3 regions of the Mesorhizobium sp. M8A.F.Ca.ET.208.01.1.1 genome follow, and region 1 is predicted to be linked to each of the others. Evidence: predicted binding sites of a transcription regulator. Region 1 holds the regulator's gene; each other region holds the start of a gene.
What was found. The regulator LexA, encoded in region 1, represses DNA repair genes until DNA is damaged. The targets are predictions, from matches to a motif close to TGTTCNNNNTGTGTTCNG.

Region 1 (5,486 bases):
GATGTCATTGACGTTGTCGATGCCGACCTCCACCACCTCGAAACCAGCGGCGGGCGCCGCCGCCTTGATCTTTTCGACCAAGGCAACGTCATTGGCCTCGCCCGGATTGTAAGGCACGCCGAAGCGCTTGGCGTTCGGCAGCAGCTTCTTGGTGAAGGCCATCACCGCGGCGACGTCCTGCAGATCGCTGGCGCCGGTCATGCCTTCGTCACCTGAATCCCACGACGGCACCAGCTTGGCCGCCACTGGATCGGTGACCGCGGCAAAGACGATTGGAATGCCGGAACCGGCGAGCGCCTTCTTGGCGATCTGCGAGACCGGCGTGGTGATGGTGTAGATCAGCTTGGGCTGCTCCGCCTGCAGCTTGGCGATCATCTGCGGCACCAGCGATGCATCGAAATTGGTATGGCTTTCCGTATAGACGACGTCCTTGCCCTCGACGAAGCCATTGTCCGTCAGCGCCTTCTTGAAGCCGGCTATGGCGGCATTGAGCTGGGGGTGCTCGCCGAAATTGGCAATGCCGATGCGTATCTGGTCGGCGGCGGCACTGCCGGCGCTCACCATCAACGCGCTAGCCATGAACAAACCCGACAACCAAGCGGATTTCGACTTCAACATCATTTCCTCCCAGATTTGATCAGCGCCGCTTGCAGCGCGGCTACTGCAAACGATCATGGTCAGTCCGCCGGCTTGTGTCAAACATTATATATAATTCTTGCCATGCCCCTACATCATATATAATTTTCCCTGCCAGACGACGGATGGACCGCGATGCAGGATCAAACGAGCTCCACAAAGACGGAGGCAGCCTATCAGCTGTTGCGGCGCGATATCCTGACCACGCGCCTCATGCCCGGCGCCCCGCTCAAACTGAGTGCACTGCGCGGCACCTATGGAGTCGGCTGGACGCCATTGCGCGAAGCCTTGTCGCGGCTTGAGGCCGAACGCCTGGTCACCGCCATCAGCAATCGCGGTTTTACCGTGGCTCGGGTGTCGCGGGCCGAACTGGAGGACCTGGCGCGCGCCAGGATGGTGGTCGAGATCCCCCTGTTCCTCGAATCGATGGAGAAAGGCGGCAAGGAATGGGAAGATGCCGTGGTCACCGCCCACTACCGGCTCTCCCGTTGCAAGACCGCCGTCGACGATCCGTCGGATGCGGCGGTCGACAAATGGGACGAGAATCACGAGGCTTTCCATGCGGCGCTGCTGAGTGCCGCCACATGCGATTGGCTGTTGCGTTTCCGCTCGACGATCTCGGATCAATTGCGCCGGCATCATCGCTTTCTTGGTCTGGCGCCGACATTGCGGGCCGCGGCCGGCCTCAAGGATGGCTACGAAGAGGCGATGGAGGCGCTGCGCGAAGCGATTGCGATCGAACACCATACCGCGATCATGGAAGCGGCACTCGATCGTGACGTCGAGCGGGCCAAGGCGCTGATGGTGGCCCATATCGGCTACACCCTGCACGTCTATGTCCACAGCGAAGACAGCGGCGCGACCAAATACGCCGCCCGCGCCGGCAGCTTGAAAGCTGGTTCGGGATGACTCCGGCGCTTCCGCGACACCTATTCGCACGCGTTGGTCGGAGTGGGGCCGGACGCCTGGGTCCATCGCTGCCCCGAAGCTGCCAGTCGTTGGCGTTTTGGTTTCGTTTCGTTCCGCGAATAATGGACCGATAAATTATACAATCCGCCCGGGGAAAGCCTTCCGAACGGCTGACGCCAAACTCGGGAGCGGATGGGCCACAGGCCATTAACCATAACGATTTCAATGGGCCTGCCGATGGCGGAAAAGGTCGGCTTCTGCCCGCCGTAGCGGACAAAAAACATCCGCAGCCTTAACAAATTCATTAAACTTTAAACGGTTGCGGAACACAACTGGAACAGATAGTGTTTGTTCTGGGTTTGTTTTTTCGATTCTGGTTCAGACCTTCGTTCAATGCCTTGGGGGCCGCCATGCTGACACGCAAGCAACATGAACTGCTGATGTTCATCCACGAACGGCTCAAGGAAAGCGGGATACCGCCCTCCTTCGACGAGATGAAGGAAGCGCTCGATCTTGCCTCCAAATCCGGGATTCATCGCCTGATCACGGCGCTGGAGGAACGCGGCTTCATTCGCCGGCTACCCAATCGGGCGCGCGCGCTGGAGGTGCTGCGGCTGCCGGATTCGATCGCGCCCGGCCTGAACGCGGCAAAGAAATTTTCGCCCAGCGTCATCCAGGGCAGCCTTGGTCAAAACAATCTTGGCCGCCAGCTCAAGCCGGCGACGGCGCCTTCGCGTCTGCCCGCGGCCGGCAATGACGACGATGTGGTTTCAGCCGTGTCCATCCCGGTCATGGGCCGTATCGCCGCCGGTGTGCCGATCGATGCCATCCAGCATCAGACGCATTCGATCTCGGTGCCGCCGGATATGATCATGGGCGGCGAGCACTATGCGCTGGAGGTCAAGGGTGACTCGATGATCGAGGCTGGTATCTTCGACGGCGACACGGTCATCATCCGCAATGCCAACACGGCAAGTCCGGGCGAAATCATCGTGGCGCTGGTCGACGAGGAGGAAGCGACGCTGAAGCGGTTCCGCCGTAAAGGCGCCTCGATCGCGCTCGAAGCCGCCAATCCAGCCTACGAAACGCGCATTTTCGGGCCGGACAGAGTCAAGGTACAAGGCAAGCTGGTCGGGCTGATCAGGCGCTACTGAGCCGGTTTGCCATCGGACTTGTCTGGCTTTTTATAGGGCGGCAGCCCCCTCGCCTCGCGTGAGAATTTTCGCTGCTCGTGCCAGGGCCGGTATGGTCCGTCGACAGCGAATTCGATCACAGCCGGGGTTGTGGCCGACTGGGGATCGAAGAAGACGGCAGCACTTCCCTTGCGGGCGAGCTGCCGTTTCGTGACGACGACAACCAGCGGATTGTGGCAGGCGTCATAGGCGGTCGCGTCATTGACGACGATCAGGTCGGCGAAGGCGCAGGCTTTCCAGGTGTTCTTGCGATCCTCGACATAGGCGACGATCGCGCCGGAAGGGTGCCTGGCAAGGCAAAGGCCTTCGCGGCAATAGAACGGCGATCCCTGCGGCAGGTCGGTGGGAGCGGCAATATCGAATTGCCCGTCCGCCTTGTCGAACATTTCCGGTTTGACGATTGTTTCGGAGACCAGAGCGCGTTTCCAGTTGTCGGCCGCGAATTCGTTCGGACGTTCCCGGTTGACGGCCAGTTCGCCATTGCCGATCGGCAGTGCGACCAGCCGTGCGTCTTCCGAGATCAGCACATCGGGCGTGCGTATGTCCGACACAGTCAACAGACCGGCAAGTGCGAATGGCAGTGCCGCGAGCCGCAGCCAGGTCGTCGCCATCGTCGCGATGACCAGCGCGACGGCCACCAGCAGCACGGATTGCTGCGAGATCAGACCTACCCCATCGATCGGCGAGCGCTCCGATATCCATGACGATACGGCGATCATCGCTGTCAGGCCTTTGCCCATCACGTAGAGAAACGGGCCGTCGGCGCCGAAGGGCATCGCCAGCGAACTGAGGACCGCAAAAGGCATGACGACCACCGACACGATCGGCATGACGGCCAGATTGGCGAACAGGCTGAGCGGCGATACACGCTGGAAATGCCAGATGGCAAACAGCGCCGTCGCGCTGCCGGCAATGATGGAGGTCATGGCCAATCCACCTGTCGCCAGCAGGAATTTTCGCGTCAGGAACCCGGGTAGTGACCGCTTTGGCGACGGTGGCCTCGTCTTACCAGCGCGGTGGTCCGCCCAGCCGGCATAGGCGCCAACAAGGGCCGCGGTTGCCGCGAACGACATCTGGAAGCTCGGGCCGACGACCTCGTGCGGGGAAACCAGGATAACGGCGATCGCCGAGATGGCCAGGTTGCGCATGGTGAGCGCCGCGCGATCGAACAAGACGGCAATCAGCATCACCGCCAGCATGATGAAGCTGCGTTCGGCCGCAACGACGACACCGGAAATGACGAGATAGGCGGCGATCGAGAAAAGTGCGGCGGCGGCCGCATATTTCTTCACCGGCCGGCGCGCGGAAAAGTCTGGAAACAGCGCGAAGGCACCGCGCAACAGACCCATGATGGTGCCGGCGACCAGCGCCATATGCAGTCCCGAAATGGAAATGATGTGATAGATGCCGGTACGCCGCATCGCTTCGTTGATTTCATCGGGAATGCCGGCGCGCACGCCGACGATCAGCGCCGCCGCGATCTCGCCTTCGGCGCCGCCGATGCTGCCCCTGATGTGGTCGGCGATGGCTTCGCGGGCGTTTTCGATGCTTGAAAAAAGACGGGCTGGCAGCGACATCTCACCATCGTCGGTAGCGACAACCGTTGGATTGCCGAGAAAGAAGCCGCTGCCGCCGATGCCTGCGAAATAGCTGTCGAAGGAGAAGTCGTAGCTGTCCGGCCGCACCGGACCGGTCGGCGGCAGCAGTTTGGCGTAGCCTGTGATAAGCGAGCCAGCGGTCATTTCCGGCGGTATCTTGCGTGCCGAAAGCCGGACCCTTTCCGGCGCATAGCGCAATTTCGGCCGGGCGGTCGAAATCACGTCCATGGTCAACCGGATACGGCCGCTCTCCATCTCCTCGAGCGAGACCACGCGGCCGGTCAATTGAGTCGAGATTTCCGAACCCAGCATCCGGGTTCCTGCTCGCCATGTTTCGACCTTCGCCGCGAGCAGGCCCAGCGCGCACAACAGCACTGCCATGAAACACAGATGGGTTTTCGGCCAGGAACGCGAGACGAATGCACAGGTCGCCGCCAGCACCATGACCGCGACAGGCTTTGCAAAATCGGGCTCGGTCGCCAGCGAAAAGTAGCCGATCGCCCCAACCGCCAGGCAGACCGGCACCAGCAGGAAGGCGATGCCCCGGTCAAGTTCCAGCTCCGCCGCCTTGGCCAAGCCGTGGCGCAGGCGAAGCAAGGATATCCGGCCGATTTGCCGGCGCGCGCGCACGATCCTGCGTGCGGCAGGAGACGGAGTTGGCGCCGGCAAGCCCGCTTGCAACGGCTGGGTTGCGGGCGCAGCCACGAGCGGCGATGGCAGCGGGATCGCCGGAGGCGTCGCAAACAGGGACCGTTCGCTGACGCCGACAATGGCGCCCTCACCCCGATCCGAGCCCCGGCCTCGTCCAGTCATCGGGTCTGCCCCTTGCGCCCTCGACACCCTATGCTACATGAACGCGCGAAGCGCGAAAGTCCGCGCCCTCCGCACCCAGCTTCAGACGTTTTCCGAGAGTTCCATGTCCGACAAGGTCATCACCCGTTTTGCCCCCTCGCCGACCGGCTATCTGCACATCGGCGGCGCGCGCACGGCACTGTTCAACTGGCTCTATGCCAAGCATACCGGCGGTACGATGCTGCTGCGCATCGAGGACACCGATCGGGAGCGTTCGACCGATGCGGCCACATCAGCCATTCTCGACGGCCTGACCTGGCTCGGCCTGTCATGGGACGGCGATGCGGTTTCCCAATTC
Region 2 (5,486 bases), on a different contig from region 1:
GCTGGACGGCCGAGACGGTCCAGGCCGAAATCCACAACCGCCTCGATCAGGCGGCGGGGCGCAAGAAGTACCGGCCAGGCAAGAAGACGCCGGTCGACTATGACCTCGTCTGGCGCGACCGGCCGAGCCATGTCTTCCTGACCCGCGACGACAGGCTGGTCGAGACGCTGAGCGGCTCCGTTGGTGCGGTGGTCGGCAAAAAGCCGGCGCTGTCCACCTCCGGCGGCACATCGGATGCGCGCTTCATCAAGGATTATTGCCCGGTGGTCGAATTCGGCCTGGTCGGCAAGACCATGCACATGGTCGACGAGCGCGTCGCCATTGCCGATCTGGAAACGCTGACGCGAATCTACCAGCGCTTCATCGACGACTGGTTCGGACAGGGCTGACCGGCATGCTTTCGGCGGACGAAACCCAAGCTTCGCTGACCGGCGCCTGGCGGCTGATGCTCGGCAAGGCCGATGGGCTGCGCCTGCTCGACCTGTCGGCCGACGGCTTCTGGAATTCGTTCTTCGCCATCATCATCGCGGCTCCGGCGCTGATCGTCGGCTGGGTCGGCATCGCCAACCAGATCGGCGATCCCGATGCCTTCGCCGGCCGCTTCTCCATGCTGGTGCGGCTGGCGACGGTCGATATCGGCTCCTGGGTGCTGCCGCTGGTCGCGCTCGCCTTGGTGGCGCCGCGCGCCGGCATTGGCGGGCGCTTCGTCCACTATGTCGTCGCCAGCAACTGGGCCTCGGCCATCACCGCCTGGCTGATGCTGCCCTCGGCGCTGATCAGGCTTTTCCTGTCATCGACAAGCCAGGTTTCGAGCCTTGTGTCGCTGCTCCTGTTTTCCCTGTCGATGGTGCTGACCTGGCGCATGACCAATGCCACGATCGGCAAGGGCGCGGCCATCGGCACCGCCGTTTTCGTCGGCATGTTCATCGCTTCGCTGCTGGTGCTGTTCGGGCTGCAGATGCTGCTCGGCATCGCCGTGCCAGACGATATCGGGGCTCAGAGCCTCTCGGGACTCTATCCGGGGTAGAGCCCGGTTCTACCAGGGCAGAGTTGGTGTCTATCCGGGGTAATCGACGCCTATCAGGAAAAGCCCATCGGGCGGCGCCACCTGGCCGCAGGCGGCGCGGTCTCGCGCCTCGAGCGCGGCCTTGAGGTCGCCTGATGTCCAGCCGCCGTCGCCGACCCGCTTCAGCGAGCCGACCATGGAGCGCACCTGGTTGTGCAGGAAGGACCGCGCCGAGGCTCTCACCTCGATCACGTCACCCGTTCGGCTGACATCGAGCCGCTCCAATGTCCTGATCGGGCTGTTGGCCTGGCACTGGGTGGAGCGGAAAGTAGTGAAGTCGTGCCGGCCGAGCAGGAACTTCGCCGCCTCGTGCATGGCGGCGGCATCGAGCCGCTTCGGCACCCACCACACTTTGCCCTGTTCCAGTGCCGAAGGCGCGCGCCGATTGAGGACACGGTAGAGATAGTGCCGGCCAGTGGCCGAGAAACGGGCATCGAAATCGTCGGGAACGACTGCAGCTTTCAGGATGGCAATGCGCGCGCGCGCCGCCTGCAGGTGCGCATTGATGGCATCGCGCACCTTGTCGTCGGGCCACGCCTTGGCAAGGTCGACATGCGCGACCTGCGCGGTGGCGTGCACGCCGGCATCGGTGCGGCCGGCGGCGCGCAGCCGGACCGCCTCGCCGCAGAATTTCTCGATCGCCTGTTCGATCGCCTGCTGCACCGAAGGCTGATCGGCCTGGTGCTGCCAGCCGGCAAACAGGCTGCCGTCATATTCGATGTCGAGGCGAAAACGCGGCATGCCGGTCGGCTGTACGCTCTCGCCTAGGCGGCGAGAGCGGTGAAGGCGGAGGCGTAGACCAGCCTGCCGGCTTCGGGTGCGTCACCCCAGGCCAGCGCCTGCAGCGCCTCGCCTTGGTATTCGCTGTCGAACTTTTCAGCCCGGGCGTGGCTATAGCCGAAACGGCCGTAATAGGCCGGATCTCCAAGCACAACGGCTAGCGTCTCGCCAGCATCCTTGAGCCGGATATGGGCCTCGCGGATCAGCGCGCCACCGATGCCGGAGCCGTGAAAAGACGGCTCCACCGCCAGCGGGGCAAGCGCCACGGCGGCAAAACTCTTGCCGCCGTTCTGCACGAACAGGCGCGAAAACAGGATGTGGCCAACGGCCTGCCCGTCTTCTTCCGCCACCAGTTCGACGACGGCATCACCGCCGGTCACCAGCGCGTCGACCAGTCCGGCCTCCGCCTGCTGGCCGAAAGCGTGTTCCTCGACGAGGCGGATGGCCTCGCGGTCCCGCGGCGTCGCCGCGCGTATCGACATCATGCTCATGAGAATTTCAGTCCTTTTTCGATCTTGGCTCCGCGCAGGAATTCCGACGCGGCGGCGGGCTTTCCGCCCGCACGTTGAACTTCGACCAGCCTGATCGCGCCTTTTCCACAGGCGACCGTCAGCCGGTCATCGAGAATTCCTCCCGACTCGCCCAAATCTTCCGAAGGCGACAGGCCTTCGGACAGAGTCGAGCGAAGCAGTTTCAGCCGCTCCATGCGGCCGCCAATTTCAATTTCGGACCAGGCGCCGGGAAAGGGCGACAGGCCACGAATGTGGTTGTGGACGTCGGCCGCAGGCCGCGTCCAGTCCACGCGCGTCTCGGATTTATCGATTTTCCTGGCGTAAGTCACCCCTTCGGCCGCTTGCGCGGTAAATGTCAGGGTATTCCGTTCCAGCCGTTCCAGCGCTTCCACCATCAGGGCAGCGCCAACGCTCATCAATCGATCATGCAGATCGCCGGCTGTCATATCGGGGTCGATGGCGCATTTTTCAAGCAATGCCACCGGTCCGGTGTCGAGGCCCTCCTCCATGCGCATCACCATCATGCCGCTTTCCAGGTCTCCTGCCATGATGGCCCGCTGGATGGGGGCGGCGCCGCGCCAGCGCGGCAAAAGCGATGCATGGCCGTTGATGCAGCCGAGCCGGGGCGCCTCCAGAACCGCCCTGGGCAGAAGCAAACCATAGGCGACGACCACGGCGATATCGGCGCCGAGCGCAGCAAAGGCAGCCTGTTCGGCCTCGCCTTTCAACGATGCCGGCGTGCGCACCTCGATGCCCAGCCGCTCGGCCTCGCGCTGCACCGGCGACGGCGTCAGCTCCAGCCCGCGCCGGCCCGCGGCGCGCGGCGGCTGCGTGTAGACGGCGGCGACATCATGTCCCACTTCGGCAATGGCGCGCAGCGTCGGCACCGAAAACTCCGGCGTACCCATGAAGACGACACGAAGGGGCATTTCCCCTATCCCACCAGTTTGCCTGGCGCCTTGTCCTTGGCGAGCTTCCTGAACTTCTTCACCACCATGTCGCGCTTCAGCTTCGAGATGTGGTCGATGAACAGCACGCCGTTGAGGTGGTCGATCTCGTGCTGCAGGCAGGTCGCCATCAGGCCCTCGGCCTCCATCTCCTGCAGCGTGCCGTCGCGGTCGAGATATTTGACCCGCACGGAAGCCGGGCGCTCGACCTCGGCATAGTAATCCGGGATCGACAGGCAGCCTTCCTCGTAGACCGACCGCGCGTCGGCGCTTTCGAGAATCTCCGGGTTGATGAAGACGTGCGGCGCCGGCGTTTCGTCTTCCTTGGCAAGGTCGATCACCAGCATGCGCAGCGGTTCGCCGATCTGGATTGCCGCCAGCCCGATGCCGGGCGCGTCATACATGGTCGCCAGCATGTCGTCGGCCAGTTTGCGCAAGGGCGCGTCGACGCGCTCCACCGGCTTGGAAACCTGGCGCAGGATGGGGTCGGGAAGGATGATGAGCGGCTTGATCGGCATGGCGTTTCACCTAAGACCTCCAAGGAAAGGCGTCAACCGGTGCGCCTGAGCCTCGTTCACGTTTTGATCTGTGCCAGCCCGCCGAATCGGCTATGCTGTCCACATGAATGATCTCAGCACCATCTTTTCGGAGCCTGTCGTACGGCTCGGCGCCTCGACAATCACGCTGGGTCACGCGCTGGCCTTCGGCGCCTTGCTGTTTCTCGGCTTGTTCGTGGCGCTCGTCGTTGCGCTGTGGCGGTCGGCCAAGGCGCGCGCGGTCGCCGCCGCGGAGGCCGCCGACCATGCCCGCGACGCCGAGACACGCATGGCTGGTATTTTGCAGTCGCAGGCTGAGATGCAGGGCCGCATGGGGGCCATCGCCGAAGTGTTCGGCGCCCGGCAGGCCGAATTGACGCAATCGATCGGCCAGCGCCTCGACGCCATGACCGGCCGCATCGGCCAGACCATGACCGAGCAGACCAAATCCACGCATGAGAGCCTGGCGAAACTGCAGGAGCGGCTGGCGGTCATCGACACCGCGCAAGGCAACATCCAGTCGCTGGCCGGCCAGGTCGTGCAGCTGCAGGCGATCCTCTCCAACAAGCAGACCCGCGGCGCCTTCGGCCAGTCGCGCATGGAGGCGATCGTCGCCGACGGCCTGCCGCATGGGGCCTATGAATTCCAGGCGACGCTGTCGAACGGCAGCCGGCCGGACTGCCTGGTGAAAATGCCGAACGGCGCGCCGTCACTTGCCATCGACGCCAAATTTCCGCTGGAAGCATGGAATGCCATCCGCGCCGCCGACGGCGCCGACCTGCAGAAGGTCGCGGCCCAGGCCTTTCGCCGCGACATCGAGGTCCATGTTCGCGACATTTCGGAAAAATACCTGCTCCAGGGCGAGACGCAGGACACGGCCTTCATGTTCGTGCCGTCGGAATCGGTGTTCGCCGAAATCCATGAGAATTTCGAGGCGGTCGTGCAGAAGGCGCACCGCGCCCGCGTCATCATCGTCTCGCCTTCGCTGCTGATGCTGTCGATCCAGGTCATCCAGGCGATCCTGAGGGATGCCCGCATGCGCGAGCAGGCGCATCTGATCCAGGGTGAAGTCATCAGGCTGATGGAAGATGTCCAGCGTGTCGACGAGCGGGTGCGCAAATTGCAGGGCCATTTCGGCCAGTCGGCCAAGGATATCGAAGACATCCTCGTCTCGACCTCGAAAGTGACCAAGCGCGGCCAGAAGATCGAGGCGCTGGAGTTCGGAGAAGGCGAGGCCGACGTCCCACACGGCGGCGCCGCCAAGGCGGAAGCCGCACCGCGCGTGGCTGATTCCAAGACGGGGCAGTTGAGGCTGAGGGTCGTCGAAGATGGAGAGTAGTCGCTCGACGCCAGAGATTAGCGAAGCGTCTATCCCATCGTCATTCTAGGGCGGAGCAAGGAGCGGAGCGACGCGCGCAGACCCTAGAATTCATGCCGCGACCGCGGCGCGCCGCAACAGTGCAGAATTCCGTTCCACGGCATCCTTCGGCAAGGTCACGGCATGGATCCTCGGGTCAAGCCCGAGGATGACGAAGCGATGGGAGGCTTCGCTAATCGCAGAGGTCTTGTGGGAGCCTACTAACCCTACTGCTCCTCCACCGTCGTCATGCCCTCGAAGTCCGGAAGCCAGTGCAGCGCCGACCGG
Region 3 (5,486 bases), 420 kb from region 1:
ACCCCGTGAAGAAAGCTAATCCACCCACATGCCTGTCCGCTTGTGCCAGTCGGCGATCGATTCTTCGGGATAGACGTCGAAGACTTTGTCCTTCGGCCCAACATCAGGCTCGACCCAGTTCGCCTTGTACTTCAGCATCAGATGCACCTTCTCGGGCGGAACGGGCAGGTCGCTGTCGATCGCCGAGGCGAAGGGATGCACCAGTTCCGGCCAGGTCGGATCGTAGAGCCAGAGCGCCGACCCGCATTTGCGGCAAAAATTGCGCTCGCCGGTCGAGACCTCGCAACGGGGATGCTCATCGTCCTCGATCTCGGCCCGGTAGACGCCAAGATTTCTCTTGCCTCGGATTTTCATCGTCTCGTAATCGGCGCCGAGATTGATGGCAAAACCACCCCCGCCCTGCTGCTTGCGGCAGATCGAGCAGTAGCAAAGCATGAACGGTACGGGCGTGTGGCTTTCCACCTCGAAACGCACGGCGTTGCACCGGCAGGACCCTTTGAGCAGAAGCGGCATGACGAAACGACTCCGACGGAATGTTCACAATCCGTCAGCATGATTTCGACTGCGCGATGACTATGTCAAATGCCGGTGACATGATCGCGGCATGGACAATGAACGCATCGCCGAACTTTTCGAAGGCCTGGGCCCGGTCAGCATCCGCAAACTCTTCGGCGGCAAGGGCATCTATTTCGACGATGTCATCATCGCCGTTGTCATTCGCGGTGAATTAATGCTGAAAGCCGACGAGCAGAGCGTGCCCGATTTCGAGGCCGCCGGCTGCCGGCAATGGACCTATACCGGCACGCGCCACGGCAAGCTCGTCGCCATGCCCTATTGGAGCATTCCCGACAGTGCCTTCGACGATCCCGACGAAATGGCGGTGTGGGCGCGGCGGGCTTACGGGGCCGGACGACGGGCGGGAAAGTAGATATAGGCAGGGCACCAGGCCGCCCTTCATCCGGCCGCTTCGCGGCCACCTTCTCCCCAAGGGGAGAAGAGGTCGACGTCGGCGGTCGCCAACTCCTCTCCCCTCGGGGAGAGGTCGGATTGCCCCGAATTGCTCTTGGCATTTCGGTTCTGGCAATCCGGGTGAGGGGGGATCTTCGCGGCGCTGACCTACAGCGCCTTCGCAATCTTCGCCGCCAGCCGTGCATTGTTCTCGACCAGCGCGATGTTGGTCTTCAGGCTGCGGCCGCCCGTAAGTTCCAGGATTTTTCCCAGCAGGAACGGCGTCACCGCCTTGCCGGTGACGTTGAGGGCTTCGGCCGCCTTCTGCGCGGCTTCGATGTAGCCGGCCATTTCTTCAGCGGGGATTTCGTGGTTTTCCGGCACCGGATTGGCGACCAGCAAGCCGCCGCCAAGTCCCAGAGCCATGCGCGTCTGGTAGAAATGCGCGATGTCTTCCGGCCTGTGTAAGGTCAATGGCGCGCGGAACGGCGACTGCCGCGACCAGAAGGCCGGCATCGTCTCGCAGCCATGGCCGATGACGGGCACGCCGCGCGTCTCCAGCACTTCCAGCGTCTTTTCGATGTCCAGAATGGCCTTGGCGCCCGCCGAGACGACGATGACCGGCGTGCGCGCCAGTTCGTCGAGATCGGCGGAAATATCGAAGCTCTTTTCCGCGCCCTTGTGCACGCCGCCAATGCCGCCGGTGGCGAACACCTTTATGCCGACCATGTCAGCAGCAATCATCGTGGCCGCGACCGTGGTGCCCCCGGTGCGGCCTTGCGCGACGGCGAAGCCGAGATCGGCGCGCGACAATTTCATGGCGTCACCCGTCATCGCCAGCGATTCGCGTTCGCCGTCCGAAAGCCCGACCTTGATGCGGCCGTTGACCACGGCGATCGTCGCTGGCACGGCGCCGCCGTCAGCGATGATTTTTTCGACATTGGCCGCCATGGCGCCATTGTCGGGATAGGGCATGCCATGGGTGATGATGGTGCTTTCGAGCGCCACCACAGGACGCCCGGCGGCCAGGGCCTGCGCCACCGGTGCATGGATATCGATGAAAGGGCGGGCGGTCTCTGGCGTCATTTCTGATCTCCAATCCGGAATGCGGCGCATCCATCAGGAAAGCGTAAGCTTCGCTGCGGCGTCATGAATTTGCCGGTCTCATGCCACTTCCCTGGCATCCGGCACAAGGGCCAGCGCTTCCGCGAAGCTCGCCGGGGAGAATTCGGGCACCGCATTGGCGCTCTCGATGGTCAGCGTCGCCGCCGCGACGCCTTCGCGCAGGGCCTGGTGCAGCGGCAGGCCGCGCAGCAGCGCCGCGACCGTCGCACCCGCGAGCGCGTCGCCGGCGCCGGTGACATCGGCGACTTTTCTGGGAGCTGGAGGCATGATCGAAAAAGCGCCTGTGCTGTCGAAACCCAGCACAGGGCCACCGCCTGCCGTGACCACGCCGCTGGCAAGACCGCTGCATCGCAACCCGTCGATCATCTCCCGCTCGGCGGCATCTGCATTGACGCCAGCCAGCGCAACGGCCTCTCGCCGGTTCATGAAGAGTTGGGCCAGCCCGTCGAGCACCGGCATCAGCCGCGTCACCTTGGCCGGCGAAATCGCGATGGCGAAAACCGGTTTGCCGGCGGCGAGCAAAAGCAGCCGCTCCAGCGCTGCCGACGGCAGATTGGCGTCGCACAGGATGGCATCGGCGGCAGCCACCTCCTGGCGGATCTTGGAACGCCTGATCTGCTTGGGAAAGGCCAAGTCATACAGCGCCATATCGGCAAAGCCGACGATCAATTCGCCCTCGCGGTCGATGAGAGCTGTGTAGCTCGGCGTGGTGCGGTCGAGAAACACCGCCGACAGATCGGCGACGCCCGCCTCGGCGATGGCCCGTGAAACCGTATCTCCCGCCGCATCGCCGCCGCGCACCGAAAGCAGCGATGCGGAGAGGCCGCGCCGCGCCATGCCGCGCAGGGCGTTGAAGACGCCACCGCCGACATCTTCGCGCATCGTGCCGGGATTGGAGGCGGCCGGCACGTAAGGACCGGATACCTGGCCACGCCGGTCGATATGGGCGCCGCCCACGGCCAGTATCTTCGCTGATTTCACCATGGCGGCGATATGACCTTTGTTGTTGTAGCCGCACAAGCGCTAGAGTGCGCGACAGAGCTTCGCACGCAAGACCGCGATTCGGCCGGGCGGAATGCCGGGGCCGGCTGGCCCAATGCGGAGCCCGTTCCTGGCCGGCTTGGCAAGACAAAAAAAGAACAAATCCGGATATCGCTTGTTTTTCAATTGGTTGTCACCCCTTGCCAAATGAGAACAAAAAAGGTACAAAATGCCAGGGATTACGGATTGTCCGGCCTTCATTGACGACCAAGGGGTGATGTATCATGGCTCAGAATTCTTTGCGGCTGGTAGAGGATAAGGCAGTGGACAAATCAAAGGCTCTGGATGCGGCGCTGTCGCAAATCGAGCGGGCTTTCGGCAAGGGCTCGATCATGCGGCTCGGCGCCAACGAGCAGGTCGTCGAGATCGAAACGGTGCCTACCGGTTCGCTCGGCCTCGACATCGCGCTCGGCGTCGGTGGCCTGCCGCGCGGCCGCATCATCGAGATCTACGGGCCGGAAAGCTCGGGCAAGACGACGCTGGCCCTGCATACCGTGGCCGAAGCCCAGAAGAAGGGCGGCATCTGCGCCTTCGTCGATGCCGAACACGCGCTCGATCCGGTCTATGCCCGCAAGCTCGGCGTCGATCTTGAAAACCTGCTGATCTCGCAGCCCGACACCGGCGAGCAGGCGCTGGAGATCTGCGACACGCTGGTGCGTTCCGGCGCCATTGATGTGCTGGTGGTCGATTCGGTGGCGGCGCTGACGCCGCGCGCCGAAATCGAGGGCGAGATGGGCGATTCGCTGCCTGGCCTGCAGGCCCGCCTGATGAGCCAGGCGCTGCGCAAGCTCACCGCATCGATCTCGCGCTCCAACACCATGGTCATCTTCATCAACCAGATCCGCATGAAGATCGGCGTCATGTTCGGCTCGCCCGAAACGACGACCGGCGGCAACGCGCTGAAATTCTATGCTTCCGTACGTCTCGACATCCGCCGTATCGGCTCGGTCAAGGATCGCGACGAAGTCGTTGGCAACCAGACCCGCGTCAAGGTGGTCAAGAACAAGCTGGCGCCGCCCTTCAAGGTGGTCGAATTCGACATCATGTATGGCGAGGGCGTCTCCAAGACCGGCGAACTGGTCGATCTCGGCGTCAAGGCCGGCGTGGTCGAGAAGTCGGGCGCCTGGTTCTCCTACAATTCGCAACGTCTCGGCCAGGGCCGCGAGAATGCGAAACTGTTCCTGCGCGACAATCCCGACACTGCGCGCGAGATAGAACTGGCGCTCAGGCAGAATGCCGGACTGATCGCCGAAAAATTCCTCGAGAATGGTGGTTCAGAGGGCAATGGCGATGACGGTTTTGAGGACGAAGCCGGCGCGATGTAGGGCAGCGCCAGAGTTTGGCCATAAATCCAGCCTATTATCCGATGCTTAAGTAACAGAGTTCTTTAGTACCGCGTTCAAAACCGCCGGCCTTCGCGCCGGCGGTTTTCGTTTGCGTGCCCGCGCAAATGCCGGTGCGAAGCGTGAATTGGCCCAATTCCGTGTTTCTGGACAGGGTCAAGAGCTACGGCTAAAAGGCCAACTCCATCTTCTAGAAAACACTGAGCCATCTCCCGCCGGTCTGGCCGGCGGCTCTCTTGAAAAGGCAGTATCCATGAGTGGCGTGAACGAGATCCGGTCGACCTTTCTCGACTATTTCCGCAAGGAAGGCCACGAGGTCGTGGCCTCGAGCCCGCTCGTGCCGCGCAACGATCCGACCTTGATGTTCACCAATGCCGGCATGGTGCAGTTCAAGAACGTCTTCACCGGTTTGGAGAAGCGGCCTTATTCGCGTGCCACCACGGCCCAGAAAAGCGTTCGCGCCGGCGGCAAGCACAACGATCTCGACAATGTCGGCTATACCGCGCGCCACCTGACCTTCTTCGAGATGCTCGGCAATTTTTCCTTCGGCGACTATTTCAAGGAGCGCGCCATCGAGCTTGCCTGGAACCTCATCACCAGGGAGTTCGGGCTGAAGAAGGACAAGCTGCTGGTCACCGTCTATCACACGGACGATGAGGCGGCCGGCTTCTGGAAGAAGATCGCCGGTTTTTCCGACGATCGCATCATCCGCATCGCGACCTCGGACAATTTCTGGGCGATGGGCGACACGGGACCCTGCGGCCCCTGCTCGGAAATCTTCATCGACCGTGGCGAGCACATCTGGGGCGGCCCGCCCGGCAGTCCGGAGGAGGACGGCGACCGGTTCCTCGAATTCTGGAACCTGGTGTTCATGCAGTATGAGCAGGTGACGAAAGAGGAGCGCGTCGACCTGCCGCGTCCGTCGATCGACACCGGCATGGGCCTGGAGCGCATGGCATCCATCCTGCAAGGGGTGGAAAGCGTCTTCGAGACCGACCTGTTCCGTCATTTGATCGATGCGGCGTCCTC

Region 2: the regulator LexA is predicted to act here: its motif matches at 3,877-3,894, upstream of EN851_RS24560 (DNA recombination protein RmuC).
Region 3: the regulator LexA is predicted to act here: its motif matches at 3,264-3,281, upstream of recA (recombinase RecA).

The regions. Positions count from the first base shown of each region.
Region 1 covers NZ_SRUT01000001.1:981,653-987,138, reverse strand. The annotation lists gene EN851_RS04840 (ABC transporter substrate-binding protein) at 1-618, opposite strand, end outside; gene EN851_RS04835 (GntR family transcriptional regulator) at 772-1,545, shown strand; gene lexA (transcriptional repressor LexA) at 1,956-2,699, shown strand; gene EN851_RS04825 (ComEC/Rec2 family competence protein) at 2,693-5,149, opposite strand; gene gltX (glutamate--tRNA ligase) at 5,253-5,486, shown strand, end outside.
Region 2 covers NZ_SRUT01000006.1:113,901-119,386, forward strand. The annotation lists gene dapE (succinyl-diaminopimelate desuccinylase) at 1-389, shown strand, start outside; gene EN851_RS24535 (transporter) at 395-1,027, shown strand; gene truA (tRNA pseudouridine(38-40) synthase TruA) at 1,058-1,807, opposite strand; gene EN851_RS24545 (N-acetyltransferase) at 1,831-2,337, opposite strand; gene fmt (methionyl-tRNA formyltransferase) at 2,334-3,287, opposite strand; gene def (peptide deformylase) at 3,293-3,823, opposite strand; gene EN851_RS24560 (DNA recombination protein RmuC) at 3,927-5,180, shown strand; gene EN851_RS24565 (GFA family protein) at 5,426-5,486, opposite strand, start outside.
Region 3 covers NZ_SRUT01000001.1:1,403,887-1,409,372, reverse strand. The annotation lists gene EN851_RS07175 (GFA family protein) at 16-513, opposite strand; gene EN851_RS07170 (TfoX/Sxy family protein) at 605-928, shown strand; gene EN851_RS07165 (pseudouridine-5'-phosphate glycosidase) at 1,117-2,034, opposite strand; gene EN851_RS07160 (carbohydrate kinase family protein) at 2,113-3,057, opposite strand; gene recA (recombinase RecA) at 3,339-4,439, shown strand; gene alaS (alanine--tRNA ligase) at 4,711-5,486, shown strand, end outside.